DNA from 3 places in the Micromonospora sp. NPDC005413 genome. Region 2 is predicted to be linked to each of the others. Evidence: riboswitches for the same ligand, from Rfam matches in the RefSeq annotation. Region 2 holds a riboswitch; each other region holds the start of a gene.

Region 1 (6,213 bases), on a different contig from region 2:
CGACCAGGAGGTCGTACGCCTCCAGGTCACCTGCCCGGGCGCGGGTGACGAGCGCGTCGTCGTCCAGGGGAGCCTCCGTTCGGATCACACTCATGACACCGCCCACGCGCCACGGGTTCCACCCGTGGTTCTTTCGGACCGGGTCAGCTCCCTCCCATCCGACGTGCAGGGTATTGCCAGGATTCGGTGCTGCACTGGAGGGGCGTCGAGGAGAGGGGCTGGGCATGAGCTGGTTCAATCGCCGGTCGCGGGGTGCCGAGGCGACCCCGACGAAGCTGGACCGGGAGGCGACCCGCGACGACCTCGCGGCGCTGGAGGAATTCGTCGCCACTCGGCAGGGAGTGGAGTTCTACCTGGAGCCGGAGACCACCGCGACGGACACCACCGTGATGGCGATCGCCCACGACGGCGAGTGGATCCGCCGCCGTACCGGCACGCCGCGCGCCGCCGGCACCATCGCCCGCAAGCACGCGGTGCCGCTGTACGAGGCGGCGCGCACCGGCTACCCGGAACGGATGCGGGTGTGGAATCGCGCCCACCCGGAACGCCACGCCCGCTGAACGCTGCGCCCGTTGGGTGCCGCACCGCCCTTGCGCTCAGGCGTCGTCGACGGCTGAGTGGGCCTGCTCCAGCGTCATCGGCTCGGCGTGGCTGGAGACGTACCAGCCGTACTCGTCATCGAGCAGTCGCCGGACCAGCGCCAGGTCGAGGCCGTCCTCGGGTCGGCGCAGGTGTGCCGGCGGCGGGTAGAAGCAGTCACCCAGCAGCATGACCCCTGAGTCGGGCACCAGCACCACGGTCGAGTCCGGTGCGTGCCCGCCGCCGACGTGGCGCAGCCGCACCCCGACCGGCACCTCGTCCGCGTCGGTGAACGTCCGGGTGGGCGGCAGAATGGCGAAGTCGTCCCACGAGTCCATGGCGAGTGCCCGGGCGCGAAAGCTCGGGCCGAGGCGCGGGTCGGCGCGTACCTGCTCGCGCAGGTAACGGTGACTCCACGGCCGAGCGGCCTCGGCGCGTAGCAGCGGCACGGCCGCCTCGTGCCCGATGATCTCCACCTCGGGCCAGGCGCAGGCGCCCCAGACGTGGTCCCAGTGATGGTGGGTGTAGACCAGCCAGCGCGGCTCCGGCAGCCCGGCGTCGGCGAGCGCGGCCCGGATCTCGGCGGCGTGCGCGGGGCTCTGCCCGGCGTCGATCATCACACTGCCGCGCTCGTCGGCGACCACCGCGACGCCGGCCTGGACCGCGTCCGGATCCGGATCGCCTGGGCAGAGCCAGACCTGGCCGGCGAGGTGACGGAACTGCATGGCGACGATGGTGATCGACCCCCGAGATTGATGGCCGACGCTGGTCCGGCGATCACCGATCCTAGGTGCCGGGGCCGGGAGCCACTGTCCCGCCGGGTGATCGGGGCAGGCCAGGGCATGCGTGCGGGCGCTTCGTTCTGCTTACGCGGGTGCACCGAATAGACGTCGGCACTGTTGCGTCGGGTGAAGCAGAGCAAAGGATCGGCCGCATTGACCCAGGGCATTGCGATCCTGGTTTTCACCCGCGAGCCAATCGTCAAACCTCGATGAATTGCACCCACCCGACGGTGTCGGGGTCGGCGTTGACCGGCGGCGCGGCGGTGTGGCAGCATTCGCGGCCTGACGGCAGTGAAGGAAGTCGGTGTGAATCCGACGCGGTCCCGCCACTGTCACCGGGGAGCGATCCCCCCTCGTGAGTCACGGCCGTGTGTCTGCGGTTGGAAGGCCGGGGGAGAGCGTCGATCCGGAAGCCAGGATACTTCGGCCGTCGGGACGTACCCCAGGGCGTGGACACCCGAGGAGGACCCGATGACGCACGGCGTCTCATTCATCGACGAGCATCGTCATGAACCGCACGGTGGGCGCTTCGCCGTGCCCGCGACCGGCGGCACCCGCATGCTCCGAACCGGCCGCGTCGGTGTGCTCCGAGCCGGCCGAGTCGGCCACCGATACCGCTGAGCTGACCGCCCGGCGCTGACCGTCCCCGACGCCCGCGTCGGTGAGTCGTCCGCCCGGCCGTCGTACCGGCTGACGCCGCGCCCACTCGCATCGTCCCGGTCACCCCCGTGGTGACCAGGGCGTCATCTCTCGGAGCCTGCCGTGCGCATCCTGCTGCTCTCCACCGCCGACACCGACCTGCTGGCCGCCCGCGCCAGCGACGCCGACTACCGGCTGGCCAACCCCGCGCGGGTCCCCGCCGACGAGGTCCCCGCCCTGCTCGACGGGGTCGACCTCGTCGTCGTACGCCTGCTCGGGGGTCGTCAGGCGTGGCCGGACGGCCTCGCGGTGGTGCTCGCCACCGGCGTGCCGACGGTCGTGCTCGGCGGCGAGGCGCTACCCGACGCCGAGCTGATGGCCATCTCCACCGTGCCGTCCGGGGTCGTCACCCAGGCGCTGGCGTATCTGGTCGAGGGCGGGCCCGACAACCTCGGGCAGCTGGCCCGGTTCCTCTCCGACACGGTGCTGCTCACCGGCGAGGGCTTCGCCCCACCCGCACCCACCCCGGCGTACGGCGTGCACGGCGAGCACCCGGCCGAACCGGGCCGGCCCACTGTGGGGATCGTCTTCTACCGGGCGCACGCGCTGGCCGGCAACACCGGTTTCGTCGACGTGCTGGCCGAGGCGGTGCGGGCGGCCGGCGGCAACCCGCTGCCCATCTTCTGCGGCTCGCTGCGGGGGCTGACCGGGGGCGCAGGTCCGCTCGGGCTCTTCGCCCGCTGCGACGCGCTGCTGGTCACTGTGCTCGCGGCTGGCGGCGCGGTCGCCGCGGACGCCTCCGGAGGCGGTGACTCCGACGCCTGGGACGTCGGAGCGCTGGCCGCCCTGGACGTGCCGATCATCCAGGCGCTCTGCCTGACCAGCACCCGTGCGCAGTGGGCCCGCAGTGACGCCGGACTGTCCCCGTTGGACGCGGCGATGCAGGTGGCCATCCCCGAATTCGACGGCCGGATCGTCACCGTGCCGTTCTCGTTCAAGCAGATCGACGCGGACGGGCTCTCGGTCTACGCCGCCGACGAGGAGCGGGCCGCGCGGGTCGCCGGGATCGCGGTGCGCCACGCCCGGCTGCGGTACGTACCCAACGCCGACAAGCGGATCGCCGTGGTGCTCAGCTCGTACCCCACCAAGCACTCCCGGGTCGGCAACGCCGTCGGGCTGGACACCCCGGTCTCGGCGGTCCGGCTGTTCGCCGCGCTCGCCGACGCCGGCTACCACCTGGGCGACGCGCCGCTGCCCGACGACGGTGACGCGCTGATCCACGCGCTGATCGCCGCTGGCGGTCACGACGTGGAGTGGCTCACCCCGGAGCAGTTGGCCGCGGCCGAGGCCCGGGTGCCCGGGCAGACGTACCGGCGCTGGTTCGACCAGGTCCCGGCAGAGCTGCGCGAGCGGATGCGGGAGCACTGGGGTGAGCCGCCGGGCGAGCTCTACACCGAGGGCGGGGACATCGCGCTCGCCGGGCTTCGCTTCGGCAACGTGGTGCTGCTGATCCAGCCGCCGCGCGGCTTCGGGGAGAACCCGATCGCCATCTACCACGACCCGGACCTGCCGCCCAGCCACCACTACCTGGCCGCGTACCGCTGGTTGGCAGCACCGGTCGCCGACGGCGGCTTCGGCGCGGACGCCGTGGTGCACCTGGGCAAGCACGGCACCCTGGAGTGGTTGCCCGGCAAGGGCCTCGGCCTCGCCGCCGACTGCGCACCCGACGCGGTCCTCGGCGACCTGCCGCTGGTCTACCCGTTCATCGTCAACGACCCCGGCGAGGGCACCCAGGCCAAGCGGCGGGCGCACGCCGTGGTGATCGACCACCTCGTGCCGCCGATGGCCCGCGCCGAAACCTACGGCGACCTGGCCAAACTGGAGCAACTGCTCGACGAGTACGCCACCGTGCAGGCCCTCGACCCTGCCAAGGTGCCGACCGTGCGGGCCCAGATCTGGGATCTGGTACGCGCCGCCGAGCTGCACCACGACCTGCACGCCGAGGCGATGCCCGACGCGGACGACTTCGACGACTTCGTGCTGCACCTCGACGGGTACCTCTGCGAGGTCAAGGACGTGCAGATCCGCGACGGGCTGCACATCCTCGCCGACGCGCCCACCGGGGAGCCACGGGTCAACCTGGTCCTCGCGGTGCTGCGCGCCCCGCAGATCTGGGGTGGTGCCCGGGCCCTGCCCGGCCTGCGGCAGGCCCTCGCCGTCGTTTACGGGCTCGACGAGCAGGCGCTGCTCGCGTCACCGGGCCAGCGACTGGCGCTGCCAACGGCGCTGACCGATGTGGTGGACGGGCCGGCCAGCACCGCCGCCGACGCCATCGACCTGATCGAGGCCCTCGCCCGGCGGTTGGTCATCGGCATGGAGACGCTCGACTGGGACGCCGAGACCGTCGACGCCGTGGTCGAAGAGGTCACCGGCCAGCCGATCCCGGACGTCGCCGCAGTGCTGCGTTTCGCCGCCACCGAGCTGGTGCCCCGGCTGGACCGGACCACCGACGAGCTGAGGAACACCCTCGGCGCGCTCGACGGGCGGTTCGTGCCGCCCGGCCCGTCCGGCTCACCCACCCGGGGCCTGGTCAACGTCCTGCCCACCGGCCGCAACTTCTACTCCGTCGACCCCAAGGCCATTCCCAGCCGCAACGCCTGGGACGTCGGGGTCGCCCTCGCCGACTCGCTGCTGGCCCGGCACCTCGCCGACACCGGGGCGTACCCCCGCTCGGTGGGTTTGACCGTGTGGGGCACCAGCGCCATGCGGACCCAGGGCGACGACATCGCCGAGGTGCTCGCGCTGCTGGGCTGCCGCCCGGTCTGGGACGACCGGTCGCGGCGCGTCACCGGCATCGAGGTGGTGCCCACCGCCGAACTGGGCAGGCCCCGCGTCGACGTCACCGTGCGCATCTCCGGCTTCTTCCGCGACGCGTTCCCGCACGTCGTGGCGCTGCTCGACGACGCAGTCCGGCGGGTCGCCGCCCTGGACGAGCCGGACGAGGAGAACTACCTGCGAGCGCACGTCGCCGCCGACCTCGCCGAGCACGGCGACGAGCGGCGGGCCACCGCCCGGATCTTCGGCTCCAAGCCCGGGGCGTACGGCGCGGGCCTGCTGCCCCTCATCGACGCCCGGACGTGGCGCAGCGACGCCGACCTGGCCGAGGTGTACGCGGTGTGGGGCGGCTACGCCTACGGCCGGGGCCTGGACGGGCGGGAGGCGCGCGCCGACATGGAACGCTCCTTCGCCCGGATCGCGGTGGCGGTGAAGAACCAGGACACCCGCGAGCACGACATCGTCGACTCCGACGACTACTTCCAGTACCACGGTGGGATGGTGGCGATGGTCCGTCACCTCACCGGCACGTCACCGCAGGCGTACGTGGGTGACTCGGCGATGCCGCACGACGTGCGTACCCGCACGCTGGGCGAGGAGACCCGGCGGGTGTTCCGGGCCCGGGTGGTCAACCCGAAGTGGATCGCCGCGATGCGCCGGCACGGCTACAAGGGCGCGTTCGAGCTGGCCGCCACCGTGGACTACCTGTTCGGCTACGACGCCACCGCCGGCGTGGTCGACGACTGGATGTACGAGCACCTGGCCGCCGCGTACCTCTTCGACGAGACCACCCGGGAGTTCCTGGAGCAGTCCAACCCGTGGGCGCTGCGCGGCATCACCGAGCGGCTGTTGGAGGCCGCCGACCGGGGGTTGTGGGCCAAACCCGAGCCCGCCACCCTCGACCGGCTCCGTGACACGTACCTGGCCAGCGAGGGCGACCTGGAGGACCGGGCATGAGCGCGAGGAGTGAGCCGGGTTTGCGAGCCCCGCAGTCGCGAATGAAGGAGGCACAGTGACCACGTACCCGTTCAGTGCTGTGCTCGGCATGGCCGACATGCGGCTGGCGCTGCTGCTCAACGCGGTGTCCCCGGCGATCGGCGGGGTGCTGGTCCGCGGGGAGAAGGGCACCGCCAAGTCGACGGCCGTACGGGCCCTAGCCGCGCTGCTGCCCCCCGTACCCCGGGTCGCCGGTTGTCGCTTCGGCTGTGACCCGGCCGAGCCGGACCCGGCCTGCCCGGACGGACCGCATCCGGCCGACCCCGCTGCGGAGACCCGCCCGGCGCGGCTGGTGGAGCTGCCGGTCGGTGCCGCCGAGGACCGCGTGGTCGGCTCACTGGACCTGGAGAAGGCCCTCGGCGAGGGCGTACGCGCCTTCGAA
Region 2 (6,213 bases):
CAGGTTCAGATAGAACTGGACGTGCACAGCCTCCTCGAACAGCTGCCGGGACAGGTAGAGGCGACCCTCGGGGCTGTTGACGTGCTGGTACAGGTTGAGCACCAGGTTGTTGGCGACGATCGTGTCGCCGGTGGCGAAGAACGCCACCAAGCGGCTGACCAGGTGCCGCTCGGCCGGCGACAGCTTGTCGAGGTCGGCGAGGTCGGCGTGCAGGTCGACCTCCTCGACCGTCCAGGTGTTACGGATGGCGTCGCGGAACCGGTCGAAGAAGTGCGGGTAGCGCATCGGGCGGAGGGTGAGGTCCATCCCGGGGTCGAGCAGCATGTGCGTGGTCCTCGTGTCGGCGGTGGTGTCGGCGGTGGTCACTGGCAGGCCTCGCACGACTCGGGGTTCTCCAGCGAGCAGGCCAGCGTCTCGGCGTCCGACGGCGCGACAACCGCGACGGTGGCCTGCTGGATCCGCGTGGCGGGGCGCGAGCGCAGGTAGTAGGTGGTCTTCAGCCCGGCCTTCCAGGCGTACAGGTACATCGAGGAGAGCTTGCCGATGGTGGGCGAGGCCAGGAACAGGTTCAGCGACTGGGACTGGTCGATGAACGGGGCTCGGGCGGCGGCCAGGTCGATCAGCGCACGCTGCGGCAGCTCCCACGCGGTGCGGAACAACTCCCGGACGCCGGGCGGCAGCTCCGCGATGTCCTGCACCGATCCCTCCGCCCGCTTGATCGCCGACCGGATGCGGTCGGTCCACAGGCCACGAGCCTTCAGCTCGCGTACCAGAGCGGTGTTGACCTGGAGGAACTCCCCCGACAGGGTCTCGCGCTTGAACAGGTTGGACACCTGCGGCTCGATGCACTCGTAGCACCCGGCGATCGAGGCGATGGTCGCGGTCGGGGCGACCGCCACCAGCAGCGAGTTGCGCAGCCCGTACTCCTCGATCTGCTGCCGCAGCGCGGCCCAGCGCGCGGTCTGCGTGCCCTCGACACCCCACAGGTCGGGCTGAAGCTGGCCTCGCGCGACCCGGGTCTGTCCGTACGCCGGGTGCGCGCCGAAGCGGCGCGCCAGGTCGGCGGAGGTCTCCAACGCGGTCAGGTACAGCTCCTCGCTGATCCGGGTGGACAGCTCCCGCGCTGCCGGGGAGTCGAACGGCAGTCGCAGCGCGAAGAACACGTCCTGCAGGCCCATCAGCCCGAGCCCGACCGGCCGCCAGCGGGGATTGCTCGCCTCCGCCTGCGGGGTTGGGTAGTAGTTGATGTCGATGACCCGGTCGAGGAACGTCACGGCGGTGCGGATCGTGGCGCGCAGGCGCTCCCAGTCGATGCCGGCGTCGGTGAGGTGGGCGGCGACGTTCACCGAGCCCAGGTTGCACACCGCGGTCTCGGCGTCGCTGGACACCTCGATGATCTCGGTGCAGAGGTTGGACAGGTGCACCACGTTGCCCGGCTCGGCCGTCTGGTTGCACAGGCGGTTGGCGGCGTCCTTGAAGGTCATCCACCCGTTGCCGGTCTGGGCGAGGGTGCGCATCATCTTCCCGTACAGCTCCCGCGCCGGGACCTGCCGCACGTAGCGACCCTGCGCCTCGGCCTCCCGGTACGCGGCGTCGAACCGCTCCCCCCACAGGTCGGGCAGCTCCGGAACCTCGTGCGGGTCGAACAGCGACCACAGCTCGTCGGCCTCGACCCGGCGCATGAACTCGTCCGGGATCCAGTTGGCCAGGTTCAGGTTGTGGGTACGCCGGGCGTCCTCGCCGGTGTTGTCCCGCAGTTGCAGGAACTCCTCGATGTCCGGGTGCCACGGCTCCAGGTAGACGCAGGCCGCGCCCTTGCGTCGACCGCCCTGGTTGACCGCGGCGACGCTCGCGTCCAGCGTGCGCAACCAGGGCACGATCCCGTTGGACTGCCCGTTGGTGCCGCGGATCAGCGCGCCCCGGGATCGAACCCGGGAGTACGCGATGCCGATGCCACCGGCGAACTTCGACAGGTTGGCGACCTGCGCGTACCGCTGGTAGATCGAGTCCAGCTCGTCGCGCGGCGAGTCGACCAGATAGCAGGAGGACATCTGGGTGTGCCGGGTCCCGGAGTTGAACAGCGTCGGTGAGCTGGGCAGGTACGCCAGGCTGGACATCAGCCGGTAGAAGTCGACCGCCTCGTCGGGCGTACGGGACAACCCGCAGGCCACCCGCAGCAGCCAGTACTGCGGGGTCTCCAGCACCAGCCGGCTGGTGGGGTGGCGCAACAGGTACCGGTCGTACACCGTGCGCAGGCCGAAGTACTCGAACCTCCGGTCGCCGTCCGGGTCGATGGCGTCGTCGAGCATCGTGGCGTGCGCGGCGACGAAGGCGGCAGTGTCGTCACCGATCAGGCCCTCGGCGTGGCCGATCCGGATCGCCGCGCTGAACGAGGTGACGCCCTGCCGACGCACCTCCTTCTCGACGTAACCGGCCAGCAGCCGGGCGGCGAGGCGCGAGTACTGCGGTTCCTCGCCGATCATCTCGGCCGCGGTCTGGATGGACAGCCGGTCCAGCTCGGCCGTCGTCGCGCCGTCGTACAGGCCGCTGATCGTGCGGGTGGCCACGCGCATCGGGTCGACGTCGGCGAGGTCGTCGGCCCACCGCTCGACGGCCCGGACGATCTTGTTCACGTCCACGGACTCGGTGGCGCCGTTGCGCTTGCGGACCTGCATCGGCGTCCGCCGCGGGGCCGCCTCGCCGCTGGCCGGGACTACCTCGGTGACTGTCACCACTCACTCCTCGCGAGTTCGAGACCTGATGGCCCTCGGACGCGAGGAGAAGACGGACACCGGCGGACGCCACGCCGGTCAGGCGTGGGTCAGGTGGCGTCAGCCGTCCCACGCGGCCTCGGACCGCCGCCCACCCGGGTACGGGTGCGCGGCGCGCTGGCAGGTCTTCGGACTCGCGGGCACGACCGGGCTCGCCGATCTCCTACTGGCCGTCGCTTCCCAGGCCCATTGGTGGCCCAGTGCTCATGACGGCGGTCGTTCCCACTCACCGCTGCGGGACAGTCCCGGATTTTCACCGGGTTCCCTCTTGCCTCGACCACTCGGGATGAGCGGCCGAACCAGCTGCGCTCGACACCATATATAGGGACGCTGCGGTTGTCACACCCCACATGTCGGTCCCGGGCGTGTCGGTGGCGGGCTGGTGACGACCGTCACCGGTCCCCGGCCGGCGGGTCAGTTCGCGACGGCGACCGGCTCCGGGGCACGCGAGCGTCGCTCGGCCGCGAAGCTGACACCCGCGAGGCCCAGCCCGAGAATCGCAAGGGCCACGCCCACCCAGGCCGGCGCGAGGTAGCCGAAGCCCGCGGCGATGGCAACGCTGCCCAGAGCGGCGCCGAGGCTGTTCGCGATGTTCATGGCGGACTGGTTCATCGCCGCACCCATCAACTGCGCACCCGGCGCCACCGTGATCAGGCGCGCCTGTAGGACCGGCCCCAGGTAGAGGCTGGTCGCGCCCACCAGGAACGCGCCCACGAACAGGCCGACGCGGTTCGACGCGACGAGGCTGAAGACGGCGATGCTCACGATCATGGCGACGAAACCGACGATCATGCTCCGGCGCAGGTCCCGGTCCGCGAGCCAACCACCCAGGGCATTGCCGACGGTCATGCCCAGGCCCACCGCGACCAGCACCCACGGGACCGTCGCGGCCGAGAGGCCGGCGACGTCGGTGGTGACCGGTGCGATGTAGGTGTTGACCGCGAAGAACCCGGCGAAGCCCACCGCCCCGACGGCCGCGACGAGCCACACCTGCGAGGTCCGCAGCGCCCTCAACTCGGCGGCCGGGGATGCGTCGACCGCCGCGACGACCTCCGGGACGACCGCCAGAACCGCCAACAGGGTGAGCACGAACACCCCGGCGATGACCAGGTACGCCGTACGCCAACCGGCCGCCTGCCCGAGCCGCGTGATCAGGGGTACGCCCACGACGTTGCTCACGGTCAGGCCACTGAGCACGGCGGCGAACCCCCGGGCCTCGTTACCGGGGCCCATCAGGGTCGCCGCGAGCAGACCGGCCGCTCCGAAGTACGCGCCGTGCGGCAGCGCCGCGACGAACCGGGCCACCAGCACCAGGTCGAACGTCGGCGCGGTCGCCGACGCGATGGTGCCGACGACGAAGAGGACGAGCAGCCCGAGCACCAACTTCTTGCGTGGCAGTCGGGCGGTCAGGGCGGCGAGCAGGGGCGCGCCCACGACCACACCGAGCGCGTACGCGGTGATCATCCAGCCCGCCCGAGCCACCGCGCCCGACGATGACTGGGCGTACTGCTGCGGGAGTAGATCGCGGGCGATGTCGGGCAGGAGCCCCATCGCCACGAACTCGGTCAGGCCGACCGCGACCCCGCCCAGCGCCAACGCGACAACCGCCGCCAGGCGACGACCTCTGCTCAATCCATGCACCGAGCGAATTTAGCAACAGCGTTGCGTAATAGGGTGGTGGGATGACGCGCACCACAGCCGACGTCACCTTCCTGCGCGGCTACAACCAGGCGCTGGTCATGGCGTTGGGCCGTACCGTGCGGACGTTCGAGCGGTCGACCGTGGTCGACGCCACCGGCCTGACGCCACAGGCGGTCTCCAAGGTCATCGCCCGCCTGACCGCCGACGGCCTGCTCCGTCCCGCCGGCGTCCGCCGCCCGGGCATCGGCAAGCCCGCGGTCGTCTACGAACTCGTCCCGGAGAGCCGGTACGCGATCGGCGCCCACGTCGCCCGCCGCACGCTGCGGCTGGTGCTGGTCGACCTGGCAGGCACCGTGCACTACTCGGCGGTCAGCCCGCTGCCCGGCGACTTCACCCCGGAGCAGCTTCTCGACGCCCTGAAATCCGGCATCGACGCGATCACCGGCAGCAACGACCTCGATGGTCGGCTGACCGGCGTGGGCATCGGCATGATCGGCCCGCTGGACCACGCGAACGGCCTGGTCCGTGACGCCCACGGTCTGCGGCACTGGCACGACGTACCGCTGCGCGAGATCGCCGAGACGCACCTGGGCCTGCCCGTCCACCTCGACAAGGACGTCACCGCGGGGATCACGGCCGAGGCGTGGCGGCACGGCGGGACGTTCGGCGACGCGGTTCTCATCATGGTCGAGTCGGGCATCGGCGGGGGCTTCTGGCTGGGCGGCACGGCCCACCGGGGCGCGCACACCAACGCCGGGGAGTTCGGCCACACCGTTGTCGAACTGGACGGGCCGCCGTGCGTCTGCGGGCGCCACGGATGCCTGGAGATCGTGCACAACCACGCTGCCGAGGCCGGAGACATCGGGCGGGCCGCTCGCGTCCTGGCCGTCGGCGTCGTCAACCTGCTCCAGACACTCGACCTCTCCCACGTGGTGCTGGCGGGCGCCGATCTCCTGCGGCACGCGCAGCACTATCTCGCGGCGGTCGAGGAAGCCGTCCACACCGACGTGCCACGCGCGGACTGGCTCAGCACGGACGTGACGCTGTCCAGCCTGGGCGCGGACGTGATCGCCGCGGGTGCCGCCATGCAGGTCCTCGACAAGCACTACGGCGTTCCGGATCTCGCTCCGCCCCAGCGGCAACGATCCGCCGGACGGGACCGGCACTCGGGCGTAAAGATTTGATGTATCGAGTCAATGGATGGAACGAATCCCGCCGTCAATACGGTGATTCCGGAGGGCGAACGTCCAATCTTCAGAGCCGGCATCCGACTCCCCCGCACCACACCGTACGGGGCCTCCTGGACCACGCTGGGCCACCGTGCCAGCGCGAGCGGCGAGTTTCCACAGTGGATGGCACAAGCCTGCTACCAGGTGGGGATTGGTCGCCCGCAGCGGCCCGGCCCGGAGTTGACCACGACGACGAAGGCCGCGACGGAGGTCCGGCAACCGGTACGGAGGTCAGGAGGATACCGGTCGGCACCGGGTGGAAACGTTGGATGTCTATGGTCCAGGGATGATCGACGTCGTTGACGCGTCGAAGCGGCCCTCCGTATACTCCCAGTGATCATCTGATCTTTGGGTTAGCCGGGCGAGGAGCGCATGCCGCAGATCACTGCCGTCACCGTCGAGGACGTCCGCTTCCCCACCTCCCTGACCGCCGACGGGTCCGACGCCATGAACAAGGACGGCGACTACTCGGCGGCCTACGTCGTTCTGCACACCGACGGCGTCGACAGCGGGGGTGCGCCGCTCGCGGGTCACGGCCTGACCTTCACCATCGGTCGAGGCAACGACATCGT
Region 3 (6,213 bases), on a different contig from region 2:
ACCGCACTCCCCGCGTTCAGGGTGTCATCCGATCCGGTGGCAGGCGGCGGATATCGGGAATGCCAGACGGCCGTGACCGACGTCCGGCGGCTGCCGAACGAGACGGTAGGCCTGCCCGCAGGCTTTCTGCGAGCCGGCGCAGGATGCGTGATCGGCTGCCTATGGCCGAGCACCAAGTTGTTTGGGTCGCGCTGCTCGCAGCATGGCTGGTGATTTCAGGGTCAGGGGTTGCCGGTCATCACCGTGACAAGGTCCGCCTGGCATCGATGCCGGTTGGTAGTCCGCGCCGCGCCGGGGCCGCGCCCGCCGGGAGGCCGGCTGACGGTACGCCCCGGCGCCATTGCCTGTCAGCGGCCCTGGAGGCGCTTCACGTTGTCGCCGAAGGTCCACCCCTTCGACCCGTCCCAGTTCGCCGACCAGGTCATCAGGCCCTTGATACCGGGCACGGAGTTCCACGCCTGCGTGACCAACGACGTCGACATGTAGCCACCGCCCGCCCCGTTCTGCGCGGGCAGGCCCGGGACCTGCTTGTCGTACGGCACGCGGATGGTGGTGCCCTGGATGGTGAGGCCGTTGTTCAGGCACTGCGTCTGCACCGTGAAGCCCTGCACGGTGCCCGCCGGGTACGAGTCGCCGGCGCAGCCGTACATGCTGCCGTTGTAGTACTGCATGTTCAGCCACCAGAGCCGGCCGTTGTCCACGTACTTCTTGATGATCGGCAGGTACGAACCCCAGATCGAGCCGTAGACCACACTGCCGCCGGTGACGTAGGCCGTCTCCGGTGCCATGGTCAAGCCGAAGTTCGACGGCATCCGGGCCAGCACTCCGTCGATGATCCGGATCAGGTTTGCCTGCGACGTCGACAGGGTGTTGATGTTGCCGCTGCCGGTCAGGCCAGTCTCGATGTCGATGTCGATGCCGTCGAAGTGGTAGGCCGTCAGGATCGGCACGATCGTCGCGATGAACCGGTCGGCGACCGCGCTGGAGCTCAGGTCGATGCCCGCTGCGGCCCCACCGATCGACATCAGGATGGTGGCGCCGGCCGCTTTGGCCTGGCACATCTCGGCCGGGGTGGCCACCTTGACGCCAGCGTCCATGCCGTTCTCCCAGAGGACCGTGCCGTCCGAGCGGATCACCGGGAACGCTGCGTTGATCACGTTGTAGCCGTGCTGGTTGAGCCGGCTGTCGGTGATCGGGATCCAGCCGAGGCCGGGGTGTACGCCGTTGGAGGCGCCGTCCCAGTTCTCCCAGTAGCCCTGCAACACCTTGCCGGCGGGCCGCGACTTCACCGCGCAGGTCCCACCGGTTGGCGGCGGCGTGGTGGGGGGAGGTGTGGTCGGTGGTGGCGTGGTGGGCGGCGGGGTCGTCGGTGGTGGCGTGGTGGGCGGCGGAGTGCTTCCCGAGCATGCGCCCAGGTCGCGCCACAGCGACGGGGTCGCGGCGGGGTTCCAGCCGGCGCCGGGGTGCGCGGTGTGGGTGACGAGAGCCTGGTAGAGCCGGCCGCCGTAGGTGACCTGGGCGCCCGCCTGGTAGGTGGGGCCCTCGGCCCAGGCCGGGGCGGTGCAGGCGACCATCGGGATGGCGTTGGCCGAGGACACGGCCGCCATGCTGCTGGGGACGAAGGCGACGGCGGCCGTGACGGTCATCGCCGCCCCGGCCAGCACTGCGAAAAATCGACGGCTTCTCATGGCTCACTCCCCAGGCTTCGGCGACCCGCGACCTCCACACATATTGACGTCCGTGAAGTTTAATATCAAGGGTTGTTTACAGATCCCGGGAAGTTGGGGGAGTGCGGAGGTCGGTAGCCGTAGACGTCCGATAGTCCGGGCACGCGTGCTCGCGACGATGCCGTTTGGCGCCTTCGCGCCGGTCACCCGGTCGTCCAACGATCGTGGTGGATCACCGACGACACCGGGCGTCGCTGGCGCCAGCCGTGCCGCTCCAGGTCCGGCGTCTGCTCCAGTTGGGTGACCGGGCCGAGGCAGAGCCACGCCACTGGGCGAACGGTGGCCGGAATGCCGAGCAGGTCGCGCAGGAACGGCTCCCGGTAGAACGAGACCCAACCGACTCCGAGCTGCTCGGCGGTCGCGGCCAGCCACAGGTTCTGGATCGCCAGACAGACCGAGTAGAGGCCGGCGTCGGCGATCGCGTGACGACCGAGCACGGCCGGTCCACCCCGCTCCGGGTCGTACGTAACCACGACCGACAACGTCGACTCGCGTACGCCATCGATTTTGATCCGGGCGAAGCGTTCCGCCGCCGCGCAGTCAAGTGTGGCCGCGAAGGTGTCCCGTTCCCGCTCCACGTGCCGGTGGAATTCCTGCCGCAGCTCAGGATCGCGGACCAGGATGAAGTCCCAGGGTTGGGAGAGACCGACGCTCGGCGCGGCGTGCGCCGCCGTGAGGATCCGGTGCAACGTGTCGTCGGGGATCGGCGCCCCGGTGAACTGGGCACGTACGTCCCGGCGGCGGTGGATGGTCTCGTAGAGTCCGGTGTTCAAGGCAGGCTCCCGCTGCGCTCGTGCCCCTGGCGGGGCCGATGACGCGAGGCCGGTCTTCGGACTCCCGGATCTACGCTGGTCACCCGCCTTCCCAGCCCCTCAGGGCCAGTGGCTGCGTCTGGTACGCGTAGGTGGCAACTCCCCGGTCACCGCGGCGGGCCCGTGCCGGACTCACACCGGCTTCCCGATTCTCCCCACTCGCGCGGGGCACCTCGCAACGTTTGTGCCACCGAGCACCATAGTGGCCCGGACGATGACCCTGAGCGGCGGATCACCGACGACGGCGGGCCATCCACTGCCAGATGTGGGTGCCGTTGCGGCTCGGGTCGTTGCGGGCCACGTAGATCCAGGACCAGTGACCGGGGAACTGGTAGCCGTTCCAGACAACGTGGTCGTACAGGGTGATCAGTGATCCCGGGATGAGGTCATGGGCGTGGATCGTGTTGGTCTCGGGTGGCACGGTGTCGTCGTCGCGCGAGGTGACCAGCCAGGTCGGGGTGTGGATCCTCGCCAGCTCCGCGTCGGTGATCAGCGGCGGGCCCTCCCCGTCGAGCGGCTCGACGACGCCGCAGATCGGCACCGACGCGGCGAACAGGTCGGGATAGGCGACGGTCATCTCCAGGGACATGTAGCCGCCGTTGCTGCAACCGGCCACGTAGATCCGGTCGGGGTCGACACGCTTGCGGCGCACGAGGTCCTCGACGATCTCGCGGATCAGCGGGGCGAACCGGGGGCCGTCCTCCATCCAGTAGGAGGTGCTCTGCGGAGCGACGACGTACGCGCCGGAGAAGATCCGTTGAGCCTCCGGGGTGGCGAAGCCCAACGCGCCGCGGTTGGCGCGCAGCGTGGTCTCGTTGTCGTAGTAGTCGTCGGGCAGTGCGGCACCCTCGCCGCCGCCGTGCAGCCAGAGGATCAGCGGCAGCCGACCGAGGCGGGGCGAACGCTCCGGGGAGTACAACCGGTACTTCAGGCCCGAGCCCGAGACGTGGTGGCTGAAGGCGTCCACCTCGGGGTTCGACAGCCGCCCCTGCACGAAGCGAGTGATGGTGACCGGCGGGCCGTGGCGCCGGACGAGCGGGGTGTTCTGCCTGATGGTGTAGACGAGGTCCAGCCGGACGTTGCGGCCCCTGCTCACGATGTAGCCGAGGGTGCCACCGCCGAGTTGGCCTTCGGCGTAGCTCAGCTCCAGCACGATGTTTCCGTGGCGGTCGAGCCGGGCCGCGGTCACCGTGCGGTCCAGGTCGTACTCGCTGAAGATCAGATCGCCGGGAGCGATCGGGATCGGGCTGGTGGCCTTGGCATGCACGGTGAACGTGCCGGGGGTGAGCCCGGCGGTGTCGATCGGCCCGAGCCGGCCGGTGTCGAGAGTGACCGAGGTGACCTGCTCACCGCCGTCGAGCGTTCTCGCGTCGAGGGTGAAGCTCACGCTGGTGGGGTGGTGGCCACCGGCGTGGGCGGCGGGGCCGGGCATCGCCAGGCCGATGGCGGCACCGGCGCCACCGGCCAGGACGGTGCGGCGAGTGACAGACGTGGACATGCGGGCCCCCGGTACCTTGCGAGGTAGACGTTGATCGATGAAATTTCAACCTAGCGCCGCAGAGATCCGCTGGCAACCGGTGCCGCCACGGGTGATCAGGGCGCCGGAGGCCGTTGGAGCCACCGCGAGGACTCCCTGCCTGATCGCAGTCGCCGCGCTCATTCCGTTCTACTGGCTACCGATCAACGGCGAGGTCGCCAGATCAGGCGTACCCGCGCTGACCTCCGACGACGGTCCTCCACAAACCTGGCCCTGTCGTAGTGCCAGGGTTGGCGGTTGTCTGTACGGCCAGGACGGCCCGCAGTGACCACTCACCGCCCGATCAAGCCGGCCTGGACGTGCGGCGGCTGTGCGGGGGAGTGGCCATGCCAGACCCGGCGCCGAGTCACGTCCCCTGGGAATGTGTGTTCTTCGACCTCGACCCATGGTCGAACGCCCTCGGTCACCGGCGGCGGACATGGCACGATGGCCGTGTCCTGCGCCGCCGGTGGCCGGGCACGACACTGATGGAGTCGGGATGTCAGAACTGGCCGGCACGCCGGTGCCAGGGTTGGCGAAACTGTGGACGCACGATCCGGTCACCGCCGGCCCGTATCGGCTGGTCGGCCGGCTGGGCGCGGGTGGGCAGGGGGTCGTCTATCTCGGTGAGGACGACGTCGGTGACCGGGTCGCGGTCAAGATGGTCAACGTCGATCTGAGTGATCCACGGGCGCGGTCGCAGTTCGTGAAGGAGATCGCCGCCGCACGCCGGGTCGCTCCGTTCTGCACCGCGCAGGTGCTCTTCGCCGAGGTGGGCGGCGAGCGGCCCTACGTGGTCAGTGAGTTCATCGAGGGCCTGACCCTGCACCGGCACGTCCGCGAGCGTGGCCCGGTGACCGGTAACGCCCTGCACCGGCTCGCGGTCGGCACCGTCACCGCGCTCGCCGCGATCCACAGTGCCGGGGTGGTGCACTGCGATCTGAAGCCGGACAACGTGGTGCTGGGCGAGGACGGTCCTCGGGTGATCGACTTTGGCATCGCCCGCGCGTTGGGCGTCACCGAGACGGCGTCCAGCCGGGTCATGGGGACCACCGCGTACATGGCGCCCGAGCGGTTCCGCAACGACGCGGTCGGTCCGCCCTGCGACGTCTTCGCCTGGGCGGCCACGATCGCCTTCGCCGCCGGTGGTCGGCCGCCTTTCGGCAATGACTCGCTCTTCGCTGTGATGCACCGGGTGCTGCACGATCCGCCTGAGCTGCCTGCGTTGCCTCCCGTTCTGGACGAGCTGATCCGGGAGTGCCTGGCCAAGGATCCGGCGGACCGGCCTGATGCCGAGCGCGTGCTGGTGCGGCTGCTCCGGCAGGACGGCAGGGTCGCCGATCCGCTACGTCGGGAGAACCTGCTCCAGGCCGGCAACGAGACCGCGGGCGCGCCGACGCCGAACCACCCGCTGCCCCAGGTCACGCCGACGGCACCGCAACCGCACCCGACGCAGCCGCAGATACCGACCCGGCCGACGGTGCCGACCCAGGCCCGGCCGACCCAGCCGGCGCACCTCCCGGTGACGGCGCCCGGCGTCGGTGCTGGAGGTGACGGCGCGTTGCGGCGGCTGCGTGGTGAGGCCCTTGACGCCTGGGGCGTCTCGACCGCGCTCTTCCTCGGTTCGGCTGGCGCCGCAGCCGGCTACGTCGCGTCCAGCGCGGTCGGCCCGGCCGCCGCGGCCGGGGCGGTCGCCTTCGTCGTGGTCTACCTGGTTCGGCTGCTGGTCGCGACGGCGGTCGGGGGACGGTCCGACCGCGGGTGATCGGTGCGGTGGGGTCGGGGTCGCCGGCTGGCGCCGGATCGATAGGTTGACTGCCACCAGCCGCCCGCCGAGGAGGACGTCCCGATGGCCCCATCCGCTACGCGTACGCGGCAGTGGTTGCCGTACACCGCCGCCGTCACCGCCGGGCTGGTGGTCATCGCCGGGGCGTTCGTGTTCGTCCGGCAGCGCGAAGCGGGCAACGATGATGCCCGCACCGACTGCGCCACCACCCTCCAGGTCAACTCCTCTACGGAGAAGGCGGCTCTGCTGGTCGACCTGGCCGAGCGCTACAACCGCAGCGACCGGTCGATCGATGGCGGTGGCTGCGCCCAGGTGCACGTCAGCGTGTTGAACTCGGGCGAGGCCGCCGAGGCGCTGGCCACTGGCTGGACC

What was found. Region 2 has a riboswitch for cobalamin ahead of ABZS37_RS27925 (ribonucleoside-diphosphate reductase subunit alpha). Riboswitches for the same ligand answer to the same signal wherever they lie in the genome.
Region 1: linked by a shared signal. The riboswitch ahead of cobN (cobaltochelatase subunit CobN) and the one ahead of ABZS37_RS27925 (ribonucleoside-diphosphate reductase subunit alpha) in region 2 are both predicted to bind cobalamin.
Region 3: linked by a shared signal. The riboswitch ahead of bluB (5,6-dimethylbenzimidazole synthase) and the one ahead of ABZS37_RS27925 (ribonucleoside-diphosphate reductase subunit alpha) in region 2 are both predicted to bind cobalamin.

What each region holds. Positions count from the first base shown of each region.
Region 1 covers NZ_JBEXEV010000021.1:38,819-45,031, forward strand. Annotated here, with positions in the region: gene ABZS37_RS21165 (RNA polymerase sigma factor) at 1-94, opposite strand, end outside; gene ABZS37_RS21170 (hypothetical protein) at 225-560, shown strand; gene ABZS37_RS21175 (MBL fold metallo-hydrolase) at 597-1,304, opposite strand; cobalamin riboswitch at 1,656-1,785, shown strand; gene cobN (cobaltochelatase subunit CobN) at 2,124-5,792, shown strand; partial or broken gene ABZS37_RS21185 (VWA domain-containing protein) at 5,789-6,213, shown strand, end outside.
Region 2 covers NZ_JBEXEV010000037.1:8,251-14,463, reverse strand. Annotated here, with positions in the region: gene ABZS37_RS27930 (ribonucleotide-diphosphate reductase subunit beta) at 1-324, opposite strand, end outside; gene ABZS37_RS27925 (ribonucleoside-diphosphate reductase subunit alpha) at 363-2,675, opposite strand; cobalamin riboswitch at 2,873-3,090, opposite strand; gene ABZS37_RS27920 (MFS transporter) at 3,186-4,412, opposite strand; gene ABZS37_RS27915 (ROK family protein) at 4,454-5,596, shown strand; gene ABZS37_RS27910 (enolase C-terminal domain-like protein) at 6,014-6,213, shown strand, end outside.
Region 3 covers NZ_JBEXEV010000005.1:151,815-158,027, forward strand. Annotated here, with positions in the region: gene ABZS37_RS09750 (glycosyl hydrolase family 18 protein) at 348-1,688, opposite strand; gene bluB (5,6-dimethylbenzimidazole synthase) at 1,871-2,500, opposite strand; cobalamin riboswitch at 2,530-2,730, opposite strand; gene ABZS37_RS09760 (PHB depolymerase family esterase) at 2,772-4,037, opposite strand; gene ABZS37_RS09765 (protein kinase) at 4,555-5,820, shown strand; gene ABZS37_RS09770 (extracellular solute-binding protein) at 5,905-6,213, shown strand, end outside.